4 regions of the Paenibacillus sp. AK002 genome follow, and region 1 is predicted to be linked to each of the others. Evidence: riboswitches for the same ligand, from Rfam matches in the RefSeq annotation. Region 1 holds a riboswitch; each other region holds the start of a gene.

Region 1 (2,201 bases):
TCCATCAGGAGGCCAAGGGCGAGCGCGGATTATTCTTCTTCACCGGCATGCAGAAGCTGTGGAAGCCCGTTACGGTATTCTATCTGATCGAACTTGTTCTTACCTTTGTGCCCGGATACTGGATTCTGCCCAAAATCCTTCCGATACTGCTGAACGGGATCCATGAGCCGGTTCTGCTGCTTCGTGCGCTGCCTCATGCAGCCGGCTGGTTTCTGTACGCCTATCTGATTCGCCTGTTATTGCTCTATATGCAATTCGGCCGTACGGACAATTCCGGCATGATCAGCTCCGTTCTTGCGCTCTTCCGCCGACTGGGCACGGCCGTGCTGTTATCCCTTACCGTTGGCGGATCAGCCTGCGTCATTCTTTTGCTCCTGAGTTCGGCATCGCTCTTCTGGGCCGGATTGATCGGCTTGATTATTCAGCAAGCCTCCTATTTTCTAAATGGACTTTTCCAAATTTGGGCAATTTCCGCCCAATACCATTTGTGGCGGGATTCTTCCTCGCAGCATGCCTAATCGTTACATTTCGTTACCATCTTATGATGAACAAGCTCGTAAATATGCTGTAATCGGAAGCGACACATTTCTCTCTCGGATTTGATTTTACAAAGAATAGGAGCCCATTTTTCCTCAATATTACATTTTCCGATGGCCAAATTACAAAAAAACCTGATCCCGCAAGACGGGGACAGGTTTTTTTGTATAAAAATGAGCTTTCCTCATTTGCCAAATTGTTAATACTCTGCTAAAATAACGAATATGTTAGTAACAACTTTGTCATCTTTACTGTAACTTTTTGCTGGAACTATGTAATTTCGTTAGCATGTTGGAACGTCAGACGTCTATGAATGGGTTCATCAACATTTTAAGGAGCCGAATTCCCATGATTGGGAAGCGGGGGATCCGTTTTGGGTGAATTGATCTCGCAAGAGAGGGATCATAGGGGACCTTCAACCGAACCCTTAAGCTAACCTCGCAGGCAATGGAAGGAGCTTTTTGTTTTGAAAAAGAAGTTAACGGCCATTTCTCTAGGCCTGGCCCTCGCACTCACATTAGGGACCGGAAGCGCTTTCGCCGATTCCAAATTAAATACTGCAATCAAACCAGCCATTGGTGTCTCTTATAAAACAGGTGGAACCACAACGAATGGTTTTGACTGCTCCGGATTCACCAGCTATATCTACAAGAAACTTGGTCTGAGCCTGCCACGCACGTCTGCAGCTCAATACAAAGTCGGTACGGCCGTAGCCAAGAGCAAGCTGAAAGCTGGCGATCTCGTGTTCTTCAACACATCCGGCAGAGGTGTATCTCATGTGGGTATTTATGTTGGGGGCGGCAAATTCGCTCATTCCTCATCCTCGCGCGGCGTCATCATCAGTCCGCTGAGCCAGAGCTATTACGCCAATCGATACGTAGGTGCTAAGCGAGTCATGAGTCAGTCTACGTACAAGTCTGTAGCTGTGAACTACAATTAATTATTGGAACTTCATTGGTTTATCCTTTACAAGAAGCCCTGGGCGTATGAGATTGTGCCGATCTCATCCAGCGGCTTTTTCTTTTGTCTGCTCTGTGTATACCTTTATAACGTTTGGGACAACGAAAAAGTTCCCACTTTTCGAGAAAAAAAGAAAATTATTATGCGAATTCACTTCGCTTCCTCATGTCGTTGCATCTTCTACCCTTTATATACCCTCCTCTTCCTTCATTAAACACCCTAATGGAAAAATATTGATTTTATTTTCTGAGGACCACTACGAGCAGCGATACGTAGGTGCCAAGCCCATCATGAGCAATGATCAGAATGAAAAGTCGACCGGAGAATCCTCCTAAGCTTCGATGGGTCTTATCCTCATCCTGCCTATACATACCCTTTTGCCCGTCAATGGAGGCCTACTTCTCTCGGACTGGCTTTTTGATGCGGCTAGAATGTTTGAGAAATGGGGTATAATTTAATTTGTAATTACGACAGGGGGACTTTGCCAATGGATGCAGCACCGATTTCATTTCACACGGTGGTCATGCTTGAAGAGCATGCGAAAGAAATATGCGCCTGGACCTATCCTCCTCCCTATAACATTTACGGTTTTCTTCCATGGGAGCAGATGAAAGGGCTTGGGATCGAGTTTGGCGATCCGGACATCCGCCGGGAGCAGTACATTTCGATTTTGGATGAACGGAAGACACTATGGGGATTTGCCC
Region 2 (2,201 bases), 860 kb from region 1:
TGATTCCCAAACGGGGGAAGCATTCGCAGGGACGCTTGGGGCAGTATAACGTTCCACAACCTCTGCCAAGGCCTCATATTAAGCGCCACGGCAGCTTCCCACTGTCCTTTCGGAACGGCCAGCACCGCGCTGCGAACAATCTCGGAGCCGTATGCGCCGAAATTAAGTCCGATCGCGAGAATCGCCGCCAGCATTTTCGGAAGCTCGATGCCGATGAATGGAAGGGCAAAATACAACCAGAAGAGTTGCACCAGCAAGGAGGTTCCCCGAAAAACTTCGACGTACACGACCGTCGCCGTGCGGACGATCCACAGCTTCGACAGCCGGCACAATCCGGCTGCAAAGGACATCACGATAGCCAGGATGGCTGAAAAGAACGCGACGATAATCGTGATCTCTGCTCCTTTGAGCAGCGTCGGAAGAAAATCGATCCAAGAATTCGGCATGCTATTCCCCGCAGAGCGCAGCGGCCGTCATCTCACCCGGGAGCTCTTCTTCCGTGAACCCGAACTCTTGCAAAATTTCCAGCAGCTCGCCCGACTCCTTCATCTTTTCAAGCTCTGCATTATAAGCCTCCTGGAACTCGGTATCCGCTTGGCGGAAAGCCGTAGCCCCGTAACCGCGAACGCTTTCGCCGTCGATGACCGGCTGCTCGAAATCGGCCACGCGTTCGATGCTGTCGTCGCTGGCTGAATCCAGCATCGCCTGCAGGGACGGCCCCGTCATGGTAATCGCCTGCACCCGATCGGCCTGGAGGGCGCTGATCGCCGAAGCCTGGTCAGGGACCTGTACGATCCGGTCCGCAGGAATGCCCGACTTCTCCATGTAGCCGATTTCGACCGCGCCGGTCATGACAGCCACCTTGGCCTGCTCATTCTTGGCAATGTCCTCATAGCTTCCGAGTTCCATCGGATTCCCTTGCTTTACCGCAAGGGCTTCCCCGATGCTGTACTCCGGATTCGCGAACAGGACGGCAGAGCAGCGGTCCGGATTAATGAACATGCCTGCCGTGATCAGATCAAACCGATCGGCCTGCAATCCGGCGACCAGCGAACCGAATTCCGTTAGCTCCCCCCTCATCTCCTTGATGCCAAGACGCTCCAGAATAACGCGGGCAATCTCAACCGCCTCGCCCGTGAGCTCCCCATTGGCTTCTTTGTAGGCATACGGCTTCTCGTTCGCAAACCCTACGGTGATATATCCCTGCTCTATGGCTCGATCCAGCGTACTTCCTTTGTCGCCGCAAGCCGCGAGCAGTACCACCATCATCACGGACAACACCAGCACAACCACTTTCTTCAAAACCTTCCACAACCTTTCGTAATAGCTTTTCACTTTCTTAAAAAAACGGCATGACGAAATTATCCGTGTTAGCACATGTGTTAACTTGGATATATGGACATTCAGATACCCGTGCATGGGACGAGGCTTCAGGGAAGATGATTCATCGGCTTCCTTGCACGCTTTGACCCAATGCCGTCTGATCGATTCAATTCATTCCACATTTGCAGACGTTGCCCCTCCTCTGTAATTGAATGCTAAAAAGACCACCAAACAGGGGATCTAGACATAGCTCCGCCAGCAGGGGGTCAAAAAATAGAGAAAAGGCCCCTATAGAGAATAAAGGGCCTTTTGTATGAACATCCATTATGTATGCAAGACCCATCCACTGCTGACGAGGTTAGCTGACGGACTCGGGTAAGATGGTACCCTACACTCGTGAATTCCAAGTGACTCGCCCCTGGTGAAACTGGTTCCCCCGCTTTCCGGAATATGTATGCCGGAAACTAAGCGTGTGTTCATGATAAAGGGAAGCTCAGGAAAAGTCAAACCCCTTTAACCGCTTTTTCTGGAAATTCAGAAGTGAAAATACCGTTTTTGCAACGAAAATATCGAGCCTTTTGAACACCTTATTTAAGGCTGTCCATACACCGGATTGGTCATGGAATCCATGCTCCATTTTCCGCTATATAGCAGGCATTTGACGGGTCTTGCGGAAATCGTTCATGACATATACGTTTAATGCCATGAATGAGCCCCGGATCAGGAAGTCTGCCCATTTGAAATACGGGGCCGAAAAAAATTTTTGAAACACTCCATAATAAGTCCGATAACAACGCCTGGAATGACTTGCAAAAAGCCCCGATGCTTAGCATCAGGGCTTTTCTCGTCATACCGCGGTATAGCCGCCATCCACCAGC
Region 3 (2,201 bases), 430 kb from region 1:
GAATCTCGATCACATTGGTCAGCGGGGACGGGTTCTCGAACGGATGCGACGAGTTGGCCCCCATAAACCCGCCCCCATTGGTGCCAAGATGCTTGATCGATTCGAGCGCGGCCACCGGACCCACCGCTATTTGCTGCTCGCTACCTTCCAGCGTCGTGACGCTGAGCGTAGGCTTCAGTGTCTGCGGCACCTGCAGCGCCACCAGCGCCATCGCAATGATGAAGGCAGCCGGAATGAATACCCGGGTATGCGCCTTAACGAAGTCCTCAAAAAAGTTGCCGACGGTCATGCCCTTGCTGGTCACCGCCCGGATAAAAGCAATCGCCACGCACAGCCCGGTCGCCGCGGACGTGAACATCATCATCGTAATGACGGCCATCTGGGCCAGATAAGACAATCCCGACTCGCCGCTGTAATGCTGAAGATTCGTATTGGTCATGAAGCTGATAATGGTGTTGAACGACAAGGTCGGTTCCATATGGCCGATGCCGTTCGGGTTCAGCGGCAGCACCTTCTGCAGCCGCAGAATCAAGTAGCCCGCCGCAACCAGCACGATATTCGTCAACACAAAGCTGACGGCATATCCTTTCCATGTCATCCCCTTGCGTTCTTTTAAGCCGATCAGAGCAAAGATCGGTTTCTCCGCCCAGGAGAACCATCTGTCCGTTCCATTGCTTTCATTGCGAAACACCTGATATAGATAAGTTCCCAGCGGCTTGACCAGCAGCACCAGAACGAGTATAACGATGGCAATTTGTAAAATGCCCATGACGAATGCCTTCCTCCTTCAGCCGATTCCCTAGAATTTTTCAGGGTGAATCAGCGCATAAATCAAATAGAGAAAAATAAAAATCGTGAATATCAACATGATCATCACGGCTGATCAGCCTCCGGTTCCGAAACCACGCGCCCGCACCAGGACATAAACAGCATGAGCAGTCCGTAGGTTCCTCCCAAAATGAGTACCATAACTAAATCCTGCATGAATGTAACCTCCCCTAACTCTTGTGGCGTCAGTCCAAACGCTTAGCTCATAACGGCTGCCATCAGAAAGGACACCTGATGATGATTCGTATGAAGCACCACATCGGCACCCAGCCCTTTGTATATCAAGCGCGGATTGCCGGAATGGGTGATCACATAAATCGACTCCGCGGTCCATGTCCGGCAGATCCGTAAATAGCGGCAGCACAGATTCAAGCTGCTTTCGAACAGAAACACCTTGCTGACGGGAAACTCGGGAATGATCCAGGTCTGCTCGTCTCTTGTATCAATCAAAATGATGGGTTTGCAGCCCAGTTCTCGCAGCCTCAGCTGCTCAGCCCGGTTGTTGGCTATGGCCGCAAACGGAACACGTTTGTGCATCAGCTGGCGGACGAATTCCTCCCCGGCCTTGTTCGGCGCGGATACCAGGATGTATTCCTGTGGTTTCTCCATCTTCGTTTCTCCTCCTAAGGTCAGAAAGAGAAGGCAACAACAAAGAAGCCTGCGGAAAGAGAAGAACTCTTCCCGCAGGCTTCTTAACAGGACACGGTGAAATACACCGTAGCCCAAGTCCACGACAATCGTTGCCTCTCTCGATACGCTTACGAGGTTAGCTGACGGATTCGGGCGTGAGAGTCGCCCTACCCATAGACCGTTATCTTGTCTATAGGATTCACCCCAGAGAGATCAGATTTATCTCCCGACTGGTTCCCCCGTTCCTTTTCCATTCAAGGACTCAGCGAAAATTGAATACGAGTAGCAGTAATTTTATTGCGATTTGACTTGTCGTCCGACTGGGCATAACAGCAGCGACAGGAGGTTTACGCGGTGAGAGTCGCCTCTACCTTCAAATCTCAGCAAGGCCCATGGTACCTTCTCCTAAGATTCGATCCATAATGAACCCGGCGCAGCTCTCACACTGCCTTTAGATCTTTATGGAACGACTGTCCGTAAGCCTTGGTCGTTGATGACCGTCAACTCATAGTTCGTATCATACGACCGGCCCTGCAGGATGTAAATGTGAGCAAAAACACATCTGGCGTTGTGTCGAACAGGAACCAAGCAGTATTTCGTTTTTATCTTCCGAATACTGCTCTATACTATGTATTTCTCTTGTTTTCTCGTATTTATCGCAATCCAACGAGATACCGAGATTTTGCCACGATAATAGATGACAGGATGGTTTGTACGCGTTTTCTTTTGCCGTTTTCATCTAT
Region 4 (2,201 bases), 2.7 Mb from region 1:
TTCGGCGGCGTGGTGCTTGATTTCGAAGGGCTTGGTTTTAAACTGGATGCCGCGAAGCAGCAGAAGCTGCTGAATGATTACGTCAAGCAATTGAAAGCGGCATTGCCCGGCGACATTGCTCTGTCCTTAGCGGTCCCGCCACTGAACAGCGCCTATAAAGGCTATGATTACAAGACGCTGGCCTCCCTTGCCGATGATCTTATCGTCATGGCGTATCAGTACAATCCGGTCGGCACCAAAGCCCAGGTTCCTGAGCCCAACAGTTTGGTGGACCAAGCCATTCAGCAGGCACTTCAGGCAGGCGTTCCTAAGCAGAAGCTCCTGCTCGGCATCAGCTTAAGCAGCGAAACCGCCACATCCGTCGACGATAAGCTCGGCTTGGCCAAACGCTATGATCTGAAAGGTGCCGCCTTCTGGCGTCTGGGCTTGTTCCGTTCCTATAATAATGGCATGGAAGCCGCCGTGAATGCCTCTGTCGTAAAGGAATAATCTAGTGAATCTTTTCGCAGAATCCCAAATTATAATTTTCTCTAAAAAAAGAAAGCCTGACAAGATCATCTCTTGTCAGGCTTTCCGGTTATGTATCGAACTCTAAACTACCTGTTCCAATTAGCTTGCGCTTCCTACCAGTTTGGCATAATTCTCTTGACTCAATACGCGGCGCGCCGTAACATAACGCGGTTCGTAATACGAGTCGCTAAGCTTGCTGATTCTTACGCCCTTGCTGCTGGAAGCATGCGCAAATTGTCCATCTCCAATGTAAACGCCCGCATGGGAAATGCCGCTGCCGCTTGTATTGAAGAATACCAAATCTCCGACTCTCAGGTCCTCGCGATCCACATGAACCCCGGCTTTAGCCTGACTCTGGGATGTGCGTGGAAGATCTACGTCGAAATTTCTAAACATATACAGAATAAATCCGGAGCAATCAAATCCGCTTGTCGTTGTTCCGCCCCATTTATAAGGCGTTCCTACCAATTGCTTCACTTGATGCTGAAAATTCGGTTGTTGATCAGCATAGGCTGATACGGCACCTGAAGAAAAAATAATTGCAGACCCAAGCAATGTGATGACAAACTTCTTCAAAATATGTTCTCTCCTTCGATGCCTACGGAGTTAGCTAAGGGTTCGGTTGAAGGTTCCCTATACTCTCTATGGTACAAGAATAATTCACCCAAGACGGTTCCCCCGTTTTCACAAACGAAATTCGGCAAAATTCATTAACATTTTGTAACCTTCTCTTAATATAGTATACAAGCAAGGATGCTGTCAATAATATCCTAGAAATCTATCACTATATGTTAATCAATGTCGTATGGGCTGAAAATTTTCATGTATTTTCAGTACAGCATCTCACATACTCATGACAATTATGTAACTCTCCATCGAACCTCCGGCGACGTTTTATTAAAGGGCGTGCAACTTTTTGGCAGTTCGGAACGTTTACATATTCAGACAAGAAATCAAAGAGGTGATCCTTCGCTTATGAGTCAAATCACGATGGCTGAAGCTTTGGCAGTCCGGGCAGCAATCAACCGTCTTATGAATCAATTGATGTCGGAACGTTTGAACAACAGCAGCACGATCATTGAAAAAGGGGAAACGGCGGAGTATCCTGCACGCAGCGTGGATGCCATTACGGAAGAGATCGAAGCCGCCGCAGGGGATTACAGAAAGCTGGATCTGCTGATGGCAATCTCCAACACGACGCAGACCATTAGTTGGAACGGCTCCGACATGACCATCATGGAGGCGATCGAGCTCGCCAAACAAATGCGCAGCGATATCGGACAGCTTGCCCATCTCGGCTCCCGCAAGAAGCTGGAGCGCCAGAGCAGCCGGGGAAGCGGAGATGGCGCCGTAACGCTGTTTAACGTGGCCTTATACGATCCGGAAGCTTATCAGGCGCAGGCGCGCAAGAAGGAACGCGAAGTGACCAGGCTCTCCTCACTGATCGAACATGCTAACCATACGAGCATGATTACGTTCGACGCATCAAAATATATGGAATAGCGGAAGCCGCCGGCTCCAAGCCTGCAGGCCGCCTCGCGTGCGGGTTTGGAGCCGGCGGTTACCGTCGGCGGGCGGGAAAGTGCGGGCAACCGCTTATTGTTTGTCGGATACAAACAAACCTAATAGGAAACCAAAAACTCGACTCCAGTGAAAACGGATGACGGCTTACGGTTTACGCCTATCACCTG

Evidence for each region. Region 1 has a riboswitch for cyclic di-AMP ahead of M1D70_RS00480 (C40 family peptidase). Riboswitches for the same ligand answer to the same signal wherever they lie in the genome.
Region 2: another riboswitch for cyclic di-AMP. It lies ahead of ehuB (ectoine/hydroxyectoine ABC transporter substrate-binding protein EhuB); the one in region 1 lies ahead of M1D70_RS00480 (C40 family peptidase).
Region 3: another riboswitch for cyclic di-AMP. It lies ahead of M1D70_RS02245 (hypothetical protein); the one in region 1 lies ahead of M1D70_RS00480 (C40 family peptidase).
Region 4: another riboswitch for cyclic di-AMP. It lies ahead of M1D70_RS19110 (C40 family peptidase); the one in region 1 lies ahead of M1D70_RS00480 (C40 family peptidase).

Annotation. Positions count from the first base shown of each region.
Region 1 is NZ_CP096377.1:99,059-101,259, reverse strand. Features, by position in the region: gene M1D70_RS00485 (hypothetical protein) at 1-518, shown strand, start outside; cyclic di-AMP (ydaO/yuaA leader) riboswitch at 864-999, shown strand; gene M1D70_RS00480 (C40 family peptidase) at 1,004-1,477, shown strand; gene M1D70_RS00475 (GNAT family N-acetyltransferase) at 1,985-2,201, shown strand, end outside.
Region 2 is NZ_CP096377.1:6,193,660-6,195,860, forward strand. Features, by position in the region: gene ehuC (ectoine/hydroxyectoine ABC transporter permease subunit EhuC) at 1-446, opposite strand, end outside; gene ehuB (ectoine/hydroxyectoine ABC transporter substrate-binding protein EhuB) at 448-1,302, opposite strand; cyclic di-AMP (ydaO/yuaA leader) riboswitch at 1,658-1,804, opposite strand; gene M1D70_RS27955 (SDR family NAD(P)-dependent oxidoreductase) at 2,171-2,201, opposite strand, start outside.
Region 3 is NZ_CP096377.1:527,263-529,463, reverse strand. Features, by position in the region: gene kdpA (potassium-transporting ATPase subunit KdpA) at 1-769, opposite strand, end outside; gene M1D70_RS02250 (potassium-transporting ATPase subunit F) at 800-868, opposite strand; gene M1D70_RS02245 (hypothetical protein) at 1,027-1,437, opposite strand; cyclic di-AMP (ydaO/yuaA leader) riboswitch at 1,568-1,736, opposite strand.
Region 4 is NZ_CP096377.1:4,336,287-4,338,487, forward strand. Features, by position in the region: gene M1D70_RS19105 (stalk domain-containing protein) at 1-489, shown strand, start outside; gene M1D70_RS19110 (C40 family peptidase) at 610-1,086, opposite strand; cyclic di-AMP (ydaO/yuaA leader) riboswitch at 1,090-1,223, opposite strand; gene M1D70_RS19115 (hypothetical protein) at 1,486-2,013, shown strand.